DNA from 4 places in the Bradyrhizobium sp. UNPF46 genome. Region 4 is predicted to be linked to each of the others. Evidence: predicted binding sites of a transcription regulator. Region 4 holds the regulator's gene; each other region holds the start of a gene.
The links. The regulator LexA, encoded in region 4, represses DNA repair genes until DNA is damaged. The targets are predictions, from matches to a motif close to TGTTCNNNNTGTGTTCNG.
Positions count from the first base shown of each region.

Region 1: the regulator LexA is predicted to act here: its motif matches at 1,598-1,615, upstream of UNPF46_RS12575 (ribonuclease T2 family protein).
Region 2: the regulator LexA is predicted to act here: its motif matches at 1,496-1,513, upstream of UNPF46_RS32485 (helicase-related protein).
Region 3: the regulator LexA is predicted to act here: its motif matches at 1,181-1,198, upstream of uvrA (excinuclease ABC subunit UvrA).

Region 1 covers NZ_LFJB01000027.1:56,841-60,647, reverse strand. The annotation lists gene UNPF46_RS12590 (DUF3617 domain-containing protein) at 36-566, opposite strand; gene UNPF46_RS12585 (hypothetical protein) at 608-895, opposite strand; gene UNPF46_RS12580 (hypothetical protein) at 1,081-1,542, shown strand; gene UNPF46_RS12575 (ribonuclease T2 family protein) at 1,662-2,366, shown strand; gene UNPF46_RS12570 (23S rRNA (adenine(2030)-N(6))-methyltransferase RlmJ) at 2,513-3,373, shown strand; gene UNPF46_RS12565 (cold-shock protein) at 3,644-3,807, shown strand, end outside.
Region 2 covers NZ_LFJB01000092.1:20,603-24,409, forward strand. The annotation lists gene UNPF46_RS32480 (DUF3108 domain-containing protein) at 221-1,042, shown strand; gene UNPF46_RS32485 (helicase-related protein) at 1,737-3,807, shown strand, end outside.
Region 3 covers NZ_LFJB01000042.1:22,794-26,600, forward strand. The annotation lists gene UNPF46_RS17540 (outer membrane protein) at 321-1,013, shown strand; gene uvrA (excinuclease ABC subunit UvrA) at 1,294-3,807, shown strand, end outside.
Region 4 covers NZ_LFJB01000065.1:33,175-36,981, reverse strand. The annotation lists gene UNPF46_RS24535 (hypothetical protein) at 1-43, shown strand, start outside; gene UNPF46_RS24530 (molybdopterin molybdotransferase MoeA) at 260-1,471, shown strand; gene lexA (transcriptional repressor LexA) at 1,647-2,348, shown strand; gene UNPF46_RS37650 (hypothetical protein) at 2,905-3,339, shown strand; gene UNPF46_RS24515 (ComEC/Rec2 family competence protein) at 3,346-3,807, opposite strand, start outside.

The DNA.
Region 1 (3,807 bases), on a different contig from region 4:
CGAGGGAGCGCACCGGTTTCGCGGCAACGACAAACCTACTTCGGCAGCAGCGCCTTAAGCTTGTCCATGTCGCGCACGTTCATCTTGAAGCCGCCGGGCATCACGATATCGCCGGGCTTCTGATCGGGCTTGCAGGCCCCGAGCCACTTCGCTTCGAGCTGCATCGTCGTGTCCCGGCCCGCCGCACCGGCCGCGCCGCCCTGCGCGTGCGAGGTGGTCTTCACCGTATAGGCCGAGTTGAAATCGCCGGTGATCTCGGCGTGCGAGGTCGTGCTGATGCCGGCGACGCTGCACTCGGAATCGCTGACATAGCCGGTCGCGGTCTTCTTGACGTCCTGCTTGGCGCAGATCTGCTTGGCCATCGGCGAGACGTTGTTGCTCATCTCCTTGTCGACGGTCTCGTCGGTGCAATGCTGCATGGTCATCTCGGGCATCGGCGTGCCGGTCCTGACCATCTTCAATTCCCAAAGGCCGGCCTTGCGCACCGGCAGGTCGTCGGCACTGGCCACGCCAGCCGACACCACGAGGCAAAGCGTCGAGCCGAGCAAAGCGAGTTTGCGCGTCATGCGAGAAGCTCCCGGCTGAGATGCGGCGTTACGAAAAGGCCTCAGTAGAGCGTGCGGATCGGCTGCTCGGCGGCGCCATAGGGCACCCAGCGGCAGGAGAACGAGATGTAGCCGCCCTCATAAGCCTGCACGGCCAGGAACTTGACCACCTTGCCGTAGCGCGCGCAATGATCGACCGCGACCTGCCGGGCATCGACCTGGGTGGCCATCGAATAGGCGATGATGCCGCCGGTGTCGTTGCCCTTGAACGGCGGGACGTAGTCGGCGCGCGCCGACTGGCTCGCCACCATACCCAGGGCGAGAAAGCCCGCGGCCGCAATGATTCGCATTCCCGTCACTCCAATTGGCTGACCGCCAGTTTACGGTGCCAGACTCGAAGTGGAAAGAACCGAAGCCCTGCCGACCGCGACGTTGTGGTCAACTCCTGGCGAAGTGTTGCCGCGCTGCACTTGACCTCCCCCGACCTTCGCGGCACCGTCCAGCCCTTGCAAGACTTTAGCCGTCCGGATTGAACATGCGCGCCCCCTCCCCGAAATCGCTCCGCTATGCCGCCGTGCTCGGCCTGTTGTTCGGAGCGATGTCGCTCAGTGAGGCCAGGGCCGCCAACCCGCTGGAAATGAACTTCTGGCTGAGCGGGCCGCGCTACGACGGGGCCGTCGCCGATTGTGACAGGGCGCTGCCGACGATCGCCACCCAGTTCTGGGAAAAGGAAAGCACGTTCTGGAATTCCTCGTTGAAGATCACCGGCTTCTCCGCCGTGCGCGAGACCGCATTCCGGCCCTGGCAATCCGACAACATTCCGCGCCGCTATTGCACCGCTGACGCCATGCTCAATGACGGCAAGGTGCGCAAGGTGCACTTCTCGCTCATCGAGGATGGTGGATTCGCCGGCTACGGCAACGGCGTCGAGTGGTGCGTCGTCGGGCTCGACCGCAACTGGGCCTATAATCCGGCCTGCCGCGCCGCCAAGCCCTAATTCGAACAGCCCTGATTCGGGTTTATCAGACGCCCGGCGACTGCCGCCCGAATTTTGTTCTTGAAATGTTCTTGTCGCCTGCTAGGCTTTCCTGCACAGTCTAGTTGAGGGGCGTCGTCATGTTTCATTCCAGATTGCATTCGTTCTCCCGCCTCGTGATCTCGCTGGCCCTTTCCCTGCTCCTTGCCGCGGGCCTCGCCGCGTTCGCCGGGGATGCAAAGGCCCAGGACAAGCGGCAGAACGCGCCGGGCGAATTCGACTTCTATGTGCTGTCGCTGTCGTGGTCGCCCTCGTTCTGCGAGGAGGCAGCCGAGCGCGGCGGCCGCTCCCAGATCCAGTGCGGCGGACGGCCCTATGCCTTCGTGGTGCACGGGCTGTGGCCGCAATATGAGAACGGCTTCCCGGAATATTGCCAGCGGCCCGCGCCGCGGCTGAACCGCAATATCGTCTCCTCGATGCTCGATTTGATGCCGGCGCCGGGCCTGATCTTCAACGAATGGGACAAGCACGGCACGTGCTCAGGCCTCGAAGGCCGCGGCTATTTCGAGACGATCCGCAAAGCACGCGCTGCAATCAAGATTCCGGCCGAATATCTCGATCTGTCGCAGGCCAAGACCGTGGCGCCGGCGGAGGTGGAGGAAGCCTTCATCAAGGCCAATCCGGGGCTGAGCAATGCCGCCGTCTCGGTCACCTGCAACCGGACCAGGCTCTCCGAGGTCCGCATCTGCCTCAGCAAGGACCTGCAATTCCGCGCCTGCGAGGAGACCGACCGCCGCGCCTGTCGCCGCGAGCAGGTAACGATGCCGCCGATCAGGGGCGGTTAGAACCCAGCCTATCCGTCGTCATGCCCGGGCTTGTCCCGGGCATCCACGTACATGGCGCCGTGCATCTAGACGTGGATGGCCGGGACAAGCCCGGCCATGACGAGTAGAAAGAGCTGCGCATTCTCATACGAGCCGCAGATCTTCTTATGAACTACCGCCACGCCTTCCACGCCGGCAACTTCGCCGATGTCATCAAGCACATCGTGCTGGCGCGCATCATCACCTATCTGCAGGACAAGCCGGGGGCGTTCCGCGTCATCGACACCCATGCCGGGGCCGGCCTCTACGATCTCGACAGCGACGAGGCGCGCCGCAGCGGCGAATGGCTGACCGGCATCGCGCGGCTGATGCAGGCCCGCCTGTCGAACGAGAGCGCGGCGCTGGCCAAGCCCTATCTCGACATCGTCCGCGCCTTCAATCCGAAGGGAGAGCTCAAGGCCTATCCCGGCTCGCCGCTGATCGCGCGCGGCCTGCTCAGGCCGCAGGACCGGCTCGTCGCCTGCGAGCTCGAGCCGAAGGCGCGGAAAACGCTGATCGGCGTTCTGCGCCACGACGAACAGGCCCGCGTGGTCGATCTCGACGGCTGGGTGGCGCTGCCCGCCTTCGTGCCACCGAAGGAGCGGCGCGGCCTCGTGCTGATCGATCCGCCGTTCGAGGCCAAGGACGAGTTCGAGCGGCTGGGCGAAGCCTTCTCGGCGGTCTTCGCGAAATGGCCGACCGGCATCTATCTCATCTGGTATCCGGCCAAGAGCCGGCGCGCCACCGACATGCTGGCCCAGACCGTGGCGCGGCTCGCAGCTGCAGCAAAACCACCGGGAAAATGTCTGCGCCTCGAGTTCAGCGTCGCCCCCCAGCTCGAAGGCGGGGCGCTGGCCTCCACCGGGCTGCTGATCGTCAATCCGCCCTACACGTTGCAGGGCGAACTCAAGACGATCCTGCCCGAGCTGGAAATGCCGCTCGGCCAGGGCGGTGCTGCCAGATTCCGATTGGAAGTGCCCAAGCCTTAGAGCCAAGAAGCCGTAACACTCCGGCATTCTTGGGAAAAATATGCAGGAGCGGTAGTCAATCTGCAGAGAACCGTATTATGCTGTTTCCGTGACTGGCTTTACGTTCCGCTTCCGCGAATGGTTGCGGCGGAGTGAAGGCCTAAGAAAGATCCGGCCGGACCGCCAGCGGTCCGCCCAAGGATGGCCAGCTCTCCCGGGCTCCGTGAAGCCCGGTCACGTCGCGACGTGCGTCTGCGTCGCGACGGAGGAGCAATGAGGGGGAGTTTCCCGATGGCCATGACGGGAACGGTCAAGTTTTTCAACGGCGAACGCGGCTACGGTTTCATCAAGCCTGACGACGGTGGTCGCGACGTCTTCGTGCATATTACAGCTGTGGAGCGGGCGGGACTGAAGGACCTTGCCGAAGGACAGCGCATTACTTTCGAAGTCGAACC
Region 2 (3,807 bases), on a different contig from region 4:
GCGCCTTACCATCACATAAAGGGCGCATTCGGGCCCGAATAGTCCGGTGGAGTTCCCTGGGACTCCGTTGGAGTTCCCCGGCGGACACGCCGGGACACATTGTTTGTCGCGGTTTTTGGCTTAAGTAACGGCCATCGCGTCCCGATTGGCGCCCCGATTGGATTGTTTCGTGCCCACAACGCCCTTTTCTGCGCTCAAATCGCGCTTCGCTCGCCCGCGCCTGGCCGGCTGGCTGACGGTGGTTTGCGGCTTGGCCGTGGTGTGGGGCGCGGCGCCGGCGGCGGCGCAGGGCAAGCTCGAGGCGCAATATGAGGCCTCGCTCGCCGGCATTCCCGTCGGCAAGGGCGCCTGGAACATCGACATCCAGGACGACGTGTTCGCGGCCGCGGCCTCGGGCGGCACCTCGGGCCTGCTGAAATCCTTCACCGGCGGGTCCGGCACCGGCGCCAGCCAGGGGCGCGTCGTCAACGGCGCGCTGGTCGCGACCGGCTACCAGGCCTCCACCACCACCTCGAAGAAGACCGAAGAGATCCGCATCACGCTCGACAAGGGCAATGTGAAGGATTTTGCCATCCTGCCGGAGCCGCCGGTCGATCCGGACCGCATCGTGGTCACCGAGGCGCATCGCCGCGGCGTCTGGGACCCCATGACGGCCTCGCTGCTGCGGGTATCAGGCACTGGCGATCCCGTCTCGCCGGAGGCCTGCCACAACTCGGCCCCCGTGTTCGACGGCCGCATGCGCTACGAGCTCAAGCTCGATTTCAAGCGCATGGAGAGCGTGAAGGCGGAGAAGGGCTACAAGGGCCCGGTCGTGGTCTGCGCGATCTATTTCGTGCCCGTCGCCGGCTACATCCCCGACCGTCCCGTGATCAAATACCTCGCCGCCCAGCGCAACATGGAAATCGCGTTCGCCCCCGTCGCCGGCACGCGCATCCTGGTCCCGTTCTGGCTGAAAGTGCCGACCCCGCTGGGACCGGCCATGCTGGAAGCCACCAGCTTCATCACCACCGCCCAGCCGCCCCGCGTGGCGAAGACGCAGTAGGGCGACCACGGCAGCGGTGCCTCTTAACCCTCCCCTGGAGGGGGAGGGTCGGCAGCCATCGAGCGTAAGCGAGATGGGTGACGGGGTGGGGTGATCTCTCCCCACGGGGACTGTTCGTGTTGAGAGATCACCCCACCCCGCTCGCGCTGCGCGCGATCGACCCTCCCCCTCCAGGGGAGGGTAAGAAAGATCCAGCAATTTCAACCACATCTCTACTGTGCATGGGGTTGTTTTCGCAAAAATGAGTTGGGCCGGCTGCCGCCCGGGAATCCATTTGACTCCTCCCCGATTCTGATTCGACTCCGCGCCGTCCCCAACTTAAGGCTTTCCGCCCTCGAACCGTCACTTGTGCGGCAACCGAAAACTCCATCTAGTTGCAGCCAACCGGACTCCCGCGACATGTTGCGTGAACGGAACGGGACTCAATCGGGAGTCAGCGATTCGGCCGCGATTCGTTCTAGAGTCGTTCCGAAGCTTAAGGCCAACGGGAAAAGCGTCGCAAAGTGAGACAGTTGCGCGGGATTTGGAGCGATGCTCCCACACACTCCGCCGTCATGCCCCGGTCGAGCCGGGCGATGACAGTCGTGAGGACCGCGCCAGCACAGCGTTCGCAGACATGGCTGACACCTTGCGCGCCCTCCGCCCCAATCCGGCACTGACATTCGCCCAAATCGCCACTACCTAATTCCCTTACATGGCCTTTTCCTCCTCCCCCTTCGCTTCCGAGCGCGCCCTTCACGATCGAGTGCCTGGCGCCGGCGTCACTGCGGTGCTCGGGCCGACCAACACCGGCAAGACCCATCTCGCCATCGAGCGGATGCTCGCGCATCCCTCGGGCATAATCGGCCTGCCGCTGCGCCTGCTCGCGCGCGAGGTCTACAACAAGATCGCCGCGCGGGTCGGCAGCGAGGCGGTCGCGCTCGTCACCGGCGAGGAGAAGATCAAGCCGAGAAATCCGCGCTATTGGGTCTCGACCGTCGAGGCGATGCCGCGCGATCTCGACCTCTCCTTCCTCGCCGTCGACGAGGTGCAGATCGCGAGCGATCTCGAACGCGGCCACGTCTTCACCGATCGCATCCTCAACCGCCGCGGCCGCGACGAGACGCTGCTGCTCGGCGCTGCCACCATGCGCCCGATTATCGAGCGGCTGCTGCCCGGCGTTTCCATGATCACGCGTCCCAGGCTGTCGCAGCTGGAATTTGCCGGCGACCGCAAGATCACGCGCCAGCCGCGCCGCACCGCCATCGTCGCGTTCTCGGCGGATGAGGTCTATGCCATCGCCGAACTGATCAAGCGCCAGCATGGCGGCGCCGCCGTGGTGCTGGGATCGCTCTCGCCCCGCACGCGCAATGCGCAGGTGGAGATGTTCCAGAACGGCGACGTCGATTATCTCGTCGCCACCGACGCCGTCGGCATGGGCCTCAATCTCGACGTCGACCACGTCGCCTTCGCCTCCGACCGCAAGTTCGACGGCTACCAGTTCCGCCGCCTGACGCCGTCCGAATTCGCGCAGATCGCGGGCCGCGCCGGCCGCGCCACGCGCAACGGCACGTTCGGGACGACGGGGCGCTGCGCGCCGTTCGAGCCCGAGCTCGTCAACGCGCTGCAGAACCACACCTTCGACAATGTGAAGGTGCTGCAATGGCGCAATGCGAAGCTGGATTTCTCCTCGCTCGGCGCGCTGCAGGTCTCGCTGAACCTCGCCCCCGGCCACGAGGCGCTGACGCGCGCGCCCGTCGCCGAGGACATGCGCGTGCTCGAGCACGCCGCCCGCGACGTCGAGGTGCGCGATATCGCGCATGGCAAGGAGGCCGTGGAACGGCTGTGGGAAGCCTGCCAGGTCCCGGATTATCGCAAATTGTCGCCGGCCGCCCATGCCGAGCTGGTGACCACGCTCTACGGCTTCCTGATGCAGAAGGGATGCATTCCCGATGCCTGGTTCGAGGCCCAGGTCACCCAGGCCGACCGCATCGACGGCGACATCGACACGCTGTCGGCCCGGATCGCGCAAATCCGCACCTGGACCTTCGTCGCCAACCGTCCGGACTGGCTGAAAGGCCCCGAACGCTGGCAGGGGGTGACGCGGGAGGTCGAAAATAAATTATCGGATGCGCTCCATGAACGCTTGACTGAGCGTTTCGTTGATCGCCGGACCAGTGTATTGATGCGCCGCCTGCGGGAGAACACGAGCTTGAATACTGAAATCGGCAAGACCGGCGAAGTCATCGTCGAAGGCCATGTCATCGGCCGCCTCGACGGCTTCACCTTTGCACCGGATGCGGCGGAAGCAGGCTCCGATGCGAAAGCCTTGCAGGCTGCAGCGCAAGCGGTGCTCGCCGGCGAGATCAACACGCGCGCCGAACGGCTCGGCAACGCGCCCGACGATCAGTTCGTGCTGACCTCCGAAGGCATCATCCGCTGGACCGGCGATGCCGTGGCGCGACTGTCTGCCGCAGAGGACGCGCTGCATCCGCGGATCCGCATCATCTCCGACGAGCGCCTGACCGGCGCCCCCCGCGAGAAAGTGCAGGCCCGGCTCGAGCTCTGGCTCAAGACCCATATCGAGAAGCTGCTCGGGCCGATGTTCGAGCTCTCCAAGGCCGAGGACGTCACCGGCATCGCCCGCGGCATCGCCTATCAGCTCGTCGAGGCGCTCGGCGTGCTGGAGCGGCCCAGAATCGCCAACGAGCTGAAGGATCTCGACCAGCCCTCGCGCGCGGTCTTGCGGAAGTACGGCGTCCGCTTCGGCGCCTATCACATCTATT
Region 3 (3,807 bases), on a different contig from region 4:
GGCGACGCGCACGGCACACGCTCCGGGCGCATCATCGACGTCGATATCGTCATGATCGCGCGAATCCCGCGGCGGTCGGCCCGCCGATCACAGCACATATCGCCCTGATCTTGTTCCGAAATCGGAACCCGGAGCGGCGCGACGTCAGACGCTCGGAAGCAATAAGTCAGTAACCATCACCTTTTCAGTCACTGTGGCTTTCAGGAGACACAACTTGCGGCTTCAGTAGTGTAAGCACTGCCTCAGTTGGGCCATCGAGTCCGCTGCCCTTCCGGTCAAGGAAGGCAACAACAGAAACTGGGACTGGGATTAAGTTGAAAATGAAAAAGGTTTTGTTGGCTTCGGCCTGTTTGTTCGCTCTGGCTGCCCCCGCTTCGGCTGCTGATCTCGCGGCTCGCCCCTACACCAAGGCGCCGGTGGCTCCGATGGCTTCGGTCTACAACTGGACCGGCTTCTATCTCGGTATCGTCGGTGGCGGCGCCTGGGAAAACGCTTCGGGCGATCCGAAGATGAAGGGTGGCTTCGTCGGCGGCACCGCCGGCTACAACTGGCAGACCGGCAACGTCGTGTTCGGCCTCGAGGCCGATGGCGCCTGGGCTGACGTCAGCGCTTCGGCCGCTGGCACGGTTTTCGTCCCCGGCGTCGGTGGCATCCCCGCCTCGCTGACCTCCAAGACCGACGCGATGGGCACCGTGCGCGGCCGCATCGGCTACGCCGTCAACAACGTGCTGTTCTACGGCACCGGCGGCTACGCCTGGATCGACAACAAGCTCACCGCCACCCTGGGCGCCGCGTCGGTCTCCGACAGCAAGTGGCACTCCGGCTGGACCGTTGGTGCCGGCATCGAGGCGTTCTTCGCTCCGCAGTGGTCGGTCAAGGGCGAGTACCTCTATCGCAGCCTCGGCGGCGAGACCTACTTCTCGGGCGCCATTCCCACCGGCACGCTCAACCTCCACACCGTGCAGGTCGGCGTGAACTATCACTTCGGCGCCCCGGTCGTCGCCAAGTACTAAGCTTCGACTTCAACACCTCAGCGTTACGAAAGGCCGGCCTTGCGCCGGCCTTTTTGTTTGGCCCTGGCCTTACACGATCCCACAGTTCCACGCCCTCCTGCTGCCAGATGCCGCCAGCGCGCCAACATTCCGTTGACTAGTCGCAAGTCCCACTGGAAATCCGTCTCCGTTCTTCCTACGTTCGCTACCATACCCATCGGCGCCGATCCCGGTTCCGGGCGAAGCGCGCCTTTATGCTGGCGCGATCGCGCACCTTTGGGCTTCCTTGAGGGCAACTCGGATGGATGAAGTGATCAAGGCGAAGCGCCAACAGCAGAACGCGGGCTCCAGCCTGCGCGCAATTACGATCCGTGGCGCGCGCGAGCACAACCTCAAGAACATCGACGTCGAGATTCCCCGCGACAAGCTGGTGGTGTTCACCGGCCTCTCCGGCTCCGGCAAGTCATCGCTCGCCTTCGACACCATCTATGCCGAGGGCCAGCGCCGCTACGTCGAATCGCTGTCGGCCTATGCGCGCCAGTTCCTGGAGATGATGCAGAAGCCCGACGTCGACCAGATCGACGGCCTCTCGCCGGCGATCTCGATCGAGCAGAAGACGACGTCGAAGAACCCACGCTCCACCGTCGGCACCGTCACCGAGATCTACGACTACATGCGCCTGCTCTGGGCGCGCGTCGGCGTGCCCTATTCGCCGGCCACCGGCCTGCCGATCGAGAGCCAGACCGTCTCGCAAATGGTCGACCGCGTGCTGGCGCTGCCCGAAGGCACCCGCCTCTACCTGCTCGCGCCGGTCGTGCGCGGCCGCAAGGGCGAGTACCGCAAGGAGCTCGCCGAATGGCTCAAGAAGGGCTTTCAGCGCGTCAAGATCGACGGCACCTTCCATGAGCTCGCGGAAGCGCCGACGCTGGACAAGAAATTCCCGCACGACATCGACGTGGTCGTCGACCGCATCGTGGTGCGCGCCGACATCGGCCAGCGCCTCGCCGAAAGCTTTGAGACCGCGCTGAAGCTCGCCGAGGGCCTTGCCGTCATCGAGTATGCCGACGCACCGGCTGCGGCGGCTGCCGAAGAGAAAAAGAAGACCGCCAAGATCCATGACAAGAGCGGTCCCGAGCGCATCCTGTTCTCGGAAAAGTTCGCCTGCCCGGTCTCCGGCTTCACCATTCCCGAGGTCGAGCCGCGCCTGTTCTCCTTCAACAATCCCTATGGCGCCTGTCCCGCTTGCGGCGGCCTCGGCGTCGAGCAGCATGTCGACGAGGATCTCGTCATCCCCGACAAGGAGGCCGCCATCGGCAAGGGCGCGATCGCGCCCTGGGCCAAATCGTCCTCGCCCTATTACGTGCAGACGCTGACCGCGCTCGGCAAGCACTACAAGTTCACCCTGACCACCAAGTGGAAGGACCTGCCGAAGAAGACGCAGAACGCGATTCTTCACGGCTCCGGCGAGGACGAGATCAAGTTCTCCTACGAGGACGGCGTGCGCTCCTACGACACCAAGAAGCCGTTCGAGGGCGTCATCACCAACATCAACCGCCGCTATCGCGAGACCGAGAGCGAGTGGGCTCGCGAGGAGCTGGCGAAGTATTTCCACGACGTGCCCTGCGAGGCGTGCCATGGTTTCCGGCTCAAGCCCGAGGCGCTCTGCGTCAAGATCGGCGGCAAGCACATCGGCGAGATCTCGGAGCTGTCGGTCAGGAAGGCCGGCGAGTGGTTCGAGACCGTGCCGGCGGCGCTGAACACGCAGCAGAACGAGATCGCCGGCCGCATCCTGAAAGAGATCCGCGAGCGCCTCACCTTCCTGCTCGACGTCGGCCTCAACTATCTCACGCTGTCGCGCTCCTCCGGCACGCTGTCGGGCGGCGAGAGCCAGCGCATCCGCCTCGCCTCGCAGATCGGCTCGGGGCTGACGGGCGTGCTCTACGTGCTGGACGAGCCCTCGATCGGCCTGCACCAGCGCGACAACGCCCGCCTGCTCGACACCCTCAAGCGCCTTCGCGACCTCGGCAACACCGTGATCGTGGTCGAGCATGACGAGGATGCCATCCTGCTCGCCGACCACGTGCTCGACATCGGCCCCGGCGCCGGCATGCATGGCGGCAACATCATCGCCGAAGGCACGCCCGCCGAGATCATGCGCAACCCGAAATCGCTGACCGGCAAGTACCTGACCGGCGAGCTCGAGGTCGAGGTGCCGGAGCGGCGGCCGCCGAACCATCGCCGCACCATCAAGGTGGTGAACGCGCGCGGCAATAACCTCAAGAACGTCACGGCGGAAATTCCGCTCGGCCTGTTCACGGCCGTCACCGGCGTCTCCGGCGGCGGCAAGTCGACGCTGTTGATCGACACGCTCTACAAGGCCATCGCCCGCAAGCTGAACAACGCGAGCGAAGGCGCCGCCCCGCACGACCGCATCGAGGGCCTCGAGCATATCGACAAGATCATCGACATCGACCAGTCGCCGATCGGCCGTACCCCGCGCTCCAACCCTGCGACCTACACCGGCGCCTTCACACCGATCCGCGAATGGTTCGCCGGCCTCCCCGAGTCCAAGGCGCGCGGCTACGAGCCCGGCCGCTTCTCCTTCAACGTCAAGGGCGGCCGCTGCGAGGCGTGCCAGGGCGACGGCGTCATCAAGATCGAGATGCACTTTTTGCCCGACGTCTACGTCACCTGCGACGTCTGCAAGGGCAAGCGCTACAACCGCGAGACGCTCGAAGTCCTGTTCAAGGGCAAGAGCATCGCCGACGTGCTCGACATGACCGTCGAGGAAGCCGCCGAGTTCTTCAAGGCGGTG
Region 4 (3,807 bases):
AGCGCCCGACGTCGCGCTTCCTGACGGACCGACGGGAAGCTGACCGATGCCGACCATGGCGCTCGGCATTCTCGTCCTGGCCATGGCCGCCCTCCTCCCGATCTCTCTCGGCTCCTGAATCATGCCCCGGCGGAGTTGAGCTTCCTCCTCCGCGGAGATCACGCAGGATAAATCATCCTCCGGTGCTGCTTTGCCTTGCGTCTGCACTCGGCTAGAACTCTCGCCGCCCATTACCGCCGTGCTCAGCAGGAGTCTTGCCGTGGCCTTGATGCCGGTTTCCGAAGCCCTTGCTGCGGTGCTGGCGGGTGCCGAACCGCTGCCCGAACAGATGGTTTCGCTCGACGAAGCCTATCATCGCGTGCTCGCGCAGGACGTCGCGGCGCGACGCACGCAGCCCCCGCAAGCCATGTCGGCGATGGACGGCTATGCCGTACGCGCGGCCGATGCCGCGAAGATCGATTCCAGGCTGACGGTGATCGGCGAGGTCGCAGCGGGACGTCCCTTCGCCAGATTGGTCGGCGCCGGCGAAGCCGTGCGGATCTTCACCGGCGGCGTCGTTCCCGACGGGGCGGACGCCGTCGTGATCCAGGAGGACACCGTTGCGGAAGGCAACAGCGTCACGATCAAGGAGGCCGCGATCACCGGACGGCACATCCGCCCGGCCGGCGTCGATTTCCGCGAGGGTGACATCCTCCTGCGCAAGGGAACCCGCCTGACGGAGCGCGATCTTGCGCTGGCCGCGGCGATGAATCACCCGCTCCTTGCCGTCTGCCGCCGTCCGAAGGTCGCGATCCTCGGCACCGGCGATGAACTGGTGAGGCCAGGCACAACGCCCGGGCCCGGCCAGATCGTCTATTCGAACGGCTACGCCCTGCACGCGCTGGCCCGCAGCGAGGGCGCCGAAACCATCGACCTCGGCGTCGCCGCCGATACGCTTGCAGCCACCTCCGCCGGAATCCGGCGCGCCCGCGAGAGCGGTACCGACATCCTGATCACGACCGGCGGCGCGTCGGTCGGCGACCACGATCTGGTTCAGCAGGCGCTTCGGGACGAAGGCATCGCGATGTCGTTCTGGAAGATCGCGATTCGGCCCGGCAAGCCGATGATGCACGGACGGCTCGGCGCCATGCGCGTGATCGGCCTGCCCGGCAATCCCGTGTCGTCCTACGTGTGCGCCTTCCTGTTCATGGTGCCCCTGATTCGCGCGCTGTCGGGCCGCTCCGTGATTCATCATCGTCGCGAGCGCGCCGTGCTCGGCCGCGATCTCGGCGCCAACGACCAGCGCGAGGATTATCTGCGCGCCCGCCTGGAGCCGCGCGAGGACGGCGCGCAGATCGCCATTCCCGTCAACCACCAGGACTCCTCTCTGCTTGCGAATCTCGCTGCGGCACAGGTACTTCTCGTGCGCCCACCGTTTGCGCCGAAGGCCGAAGCCGGCAGCCCTTGCGAGGTGTTGCGGCTCCCCGCCTGAACTGCGTGGCACACGCATTCCGCGAGTTTCGCTTCGTTCACGGTAAATTAAGCAGTTGCGGAACATGTATCGAACATATAGTGTCCGTTCATGATTTGTTTCGAGGATGTAGCGGCTTATCGCTGAATTCATCGTCTCGGAATCGAACGACATCAACCGGGGGACTTTGGTCGAGATGTTAACGCGCAAACAATACGAGCTTCTGCGGTTCATCAGCGAACGTTTGAAGGAAAGCGGCGTGCCGCCTTCTTTCGACGAGATGAAGGATGCGCTCGACTTGCGCTCGAAGTCAGGCATCCACCGCCTGATCACCGCGCTCGAAGAGCGCGGCTTCATCCGCCGCCTGCCCAATCGTGCCCGCGCCATCGAAGTGATCAAGCTGCCGGAGCTGCAAGCTGCCGCCAGCAACCGGCGCGGCTTCACGCCGAGCGTCATCGAGGGCAATCTCGGCAAGGTCCGCGCGAGCTCCAGCTTGCCCGCGGACGAGGGCGAGCGGCCCGTGGCGGTGCCCGTGATGGGCCGTATCGCGGCCGGCACGCCGATCGAGGCGTTGCAGACCCGCAGCCACACCATCAGCGTGCCGCCCGACATGCTCGGCTCCGGCGAGCACTACGCGCTCGAAGTGCGCGGTGATTCCATGGTCGAAGCCGGCATTCTCGACGGCGACATGGCGCTGATCCAGCGTAACGAGAGCGCCGATACCGGCGACATCGTGGTGGCTCTGATCGACGACGAGGAGGCCACGCTCAAACGCTTCCGCCGCCGCGGCGCTTCGATCGCACTCGAACCTGCCAATGCCGCCTACGAGGTGCGTATCCTGCCACCGAACCGCGTGAAGATTCAGGGCAAGCTGATCGGGCTTTACCGGAAGTACTGAGTCCGTAAGAACTCGATACGGAATTCTCCGGCGCCGTTTACGCGCCTTCGGTCGGCAGCGCCGATCAAGAAGATTGGAGCGGATGATGGTCCGCCCCGGCTGGATGGTCGTTCTGGTTCTGCGCAGACTGTCCGGCCCTCCTCCATGGCGACCTCCGCGGCAGGTCGCGCGAAACGATGTCGCATCGCGGCCGAGGCGACCGCCATGCGCCAGATCGTCCTGAAGGGAGCGCGCCGGCGCTGATCGCAGCATCAGCGTCGAGCCGCTCGCTGGTCGGGCCGTTCGCTGCGAGGAGGCAGCGCGCGGGCAAATGCGCATTGCTATCGCAGCCCCGCAATCGCGCCGGCGATATCCGGACACCGCCGCAACGCATGCCTGCAGAATGCACGGAAGCCGGCATTGTTCCCATGCGAGTCGGGAAAGATAATGTGATCGCGGCGCGCGGATTGCAGCCGTAGATTTGCCTACAACCAAGCAGAGCGTTGCGTGCTTCCACTCCGAGGCCTGTGCCTCCAAGTGAGGTGCGGGTCGTCATCTTCGCATGAGGAGCAACCCGATGTGTGACTACAGCCTGCATGCCGTCGCGACGCGCCCCGCTGAAGTCGGCGAGACGATCGTCACGACAACGTTCCGCGGCACCTCGACGCGCGGCTTCGCCTCCGAAGCAGATCTCTCCGTTGCGGTCTGCCTGCTGCCGGGAACGGAGCTCGCCTTCGCCGACAACGTTCGTTACGACAATCGCTGGATCTGGACGCGCACGGTCAATTCCCGCGTCGGCAAGTTCGGCAAGATCGATCCGCACATTCCCGATCGTCATCATGACGCGATCGAATTCCCTGACGGCAAGTACGTGCTGGTGACGCAGCTCGTCGAAGGCCAGCGCGCAACCGTGCTGCAGCTGCCGGTGACGCAGCCGGTCGTCGAGCGCGAGCACAAGCCGCAGATCATCGCCGACAGCCGGTCGCCCATCGCGCCCTTGCCGACGGGCTGACAGGGCTCAGTCCTCGGCCTGAACATCGGCCTCCGATGGGGTCGCATCCTTGCTGCGCGGAACCGCCGGCCGCGGCATGAGGCCTGCTTCGAGATCTCCATCGCCGGCGGCCGCCGGCGACCAGGGCCGGTTCGTGCCCCTCGCCCTCACCGCCTCAATCGAAAAGCCGTCGCCGCGCCGCGTCAGAGCCAGCGCGCCCTGACGAACCAGCCGCGGCCGGTCCACCACCATCGCCGCACAATCGGTCGGCGCGGGCCGCGAGCTCACCACCAGGGCAGCGCGGCTGCAATCGTCCACCAACGCGTCGATGCGAAAGGCCAGCGCCACCAGCCGCCCGTCGGCGAGCGGCGTGACGCAACCCGCCTCGTCGCACGATATGCCCACAGCCAGCGAGGCGCTGCCGGCATCGCGCGGATCGGCGTCGGCCGCGAGCCACTCCTTCAGCAGAAAATTGTCCTTGCCCGTCCT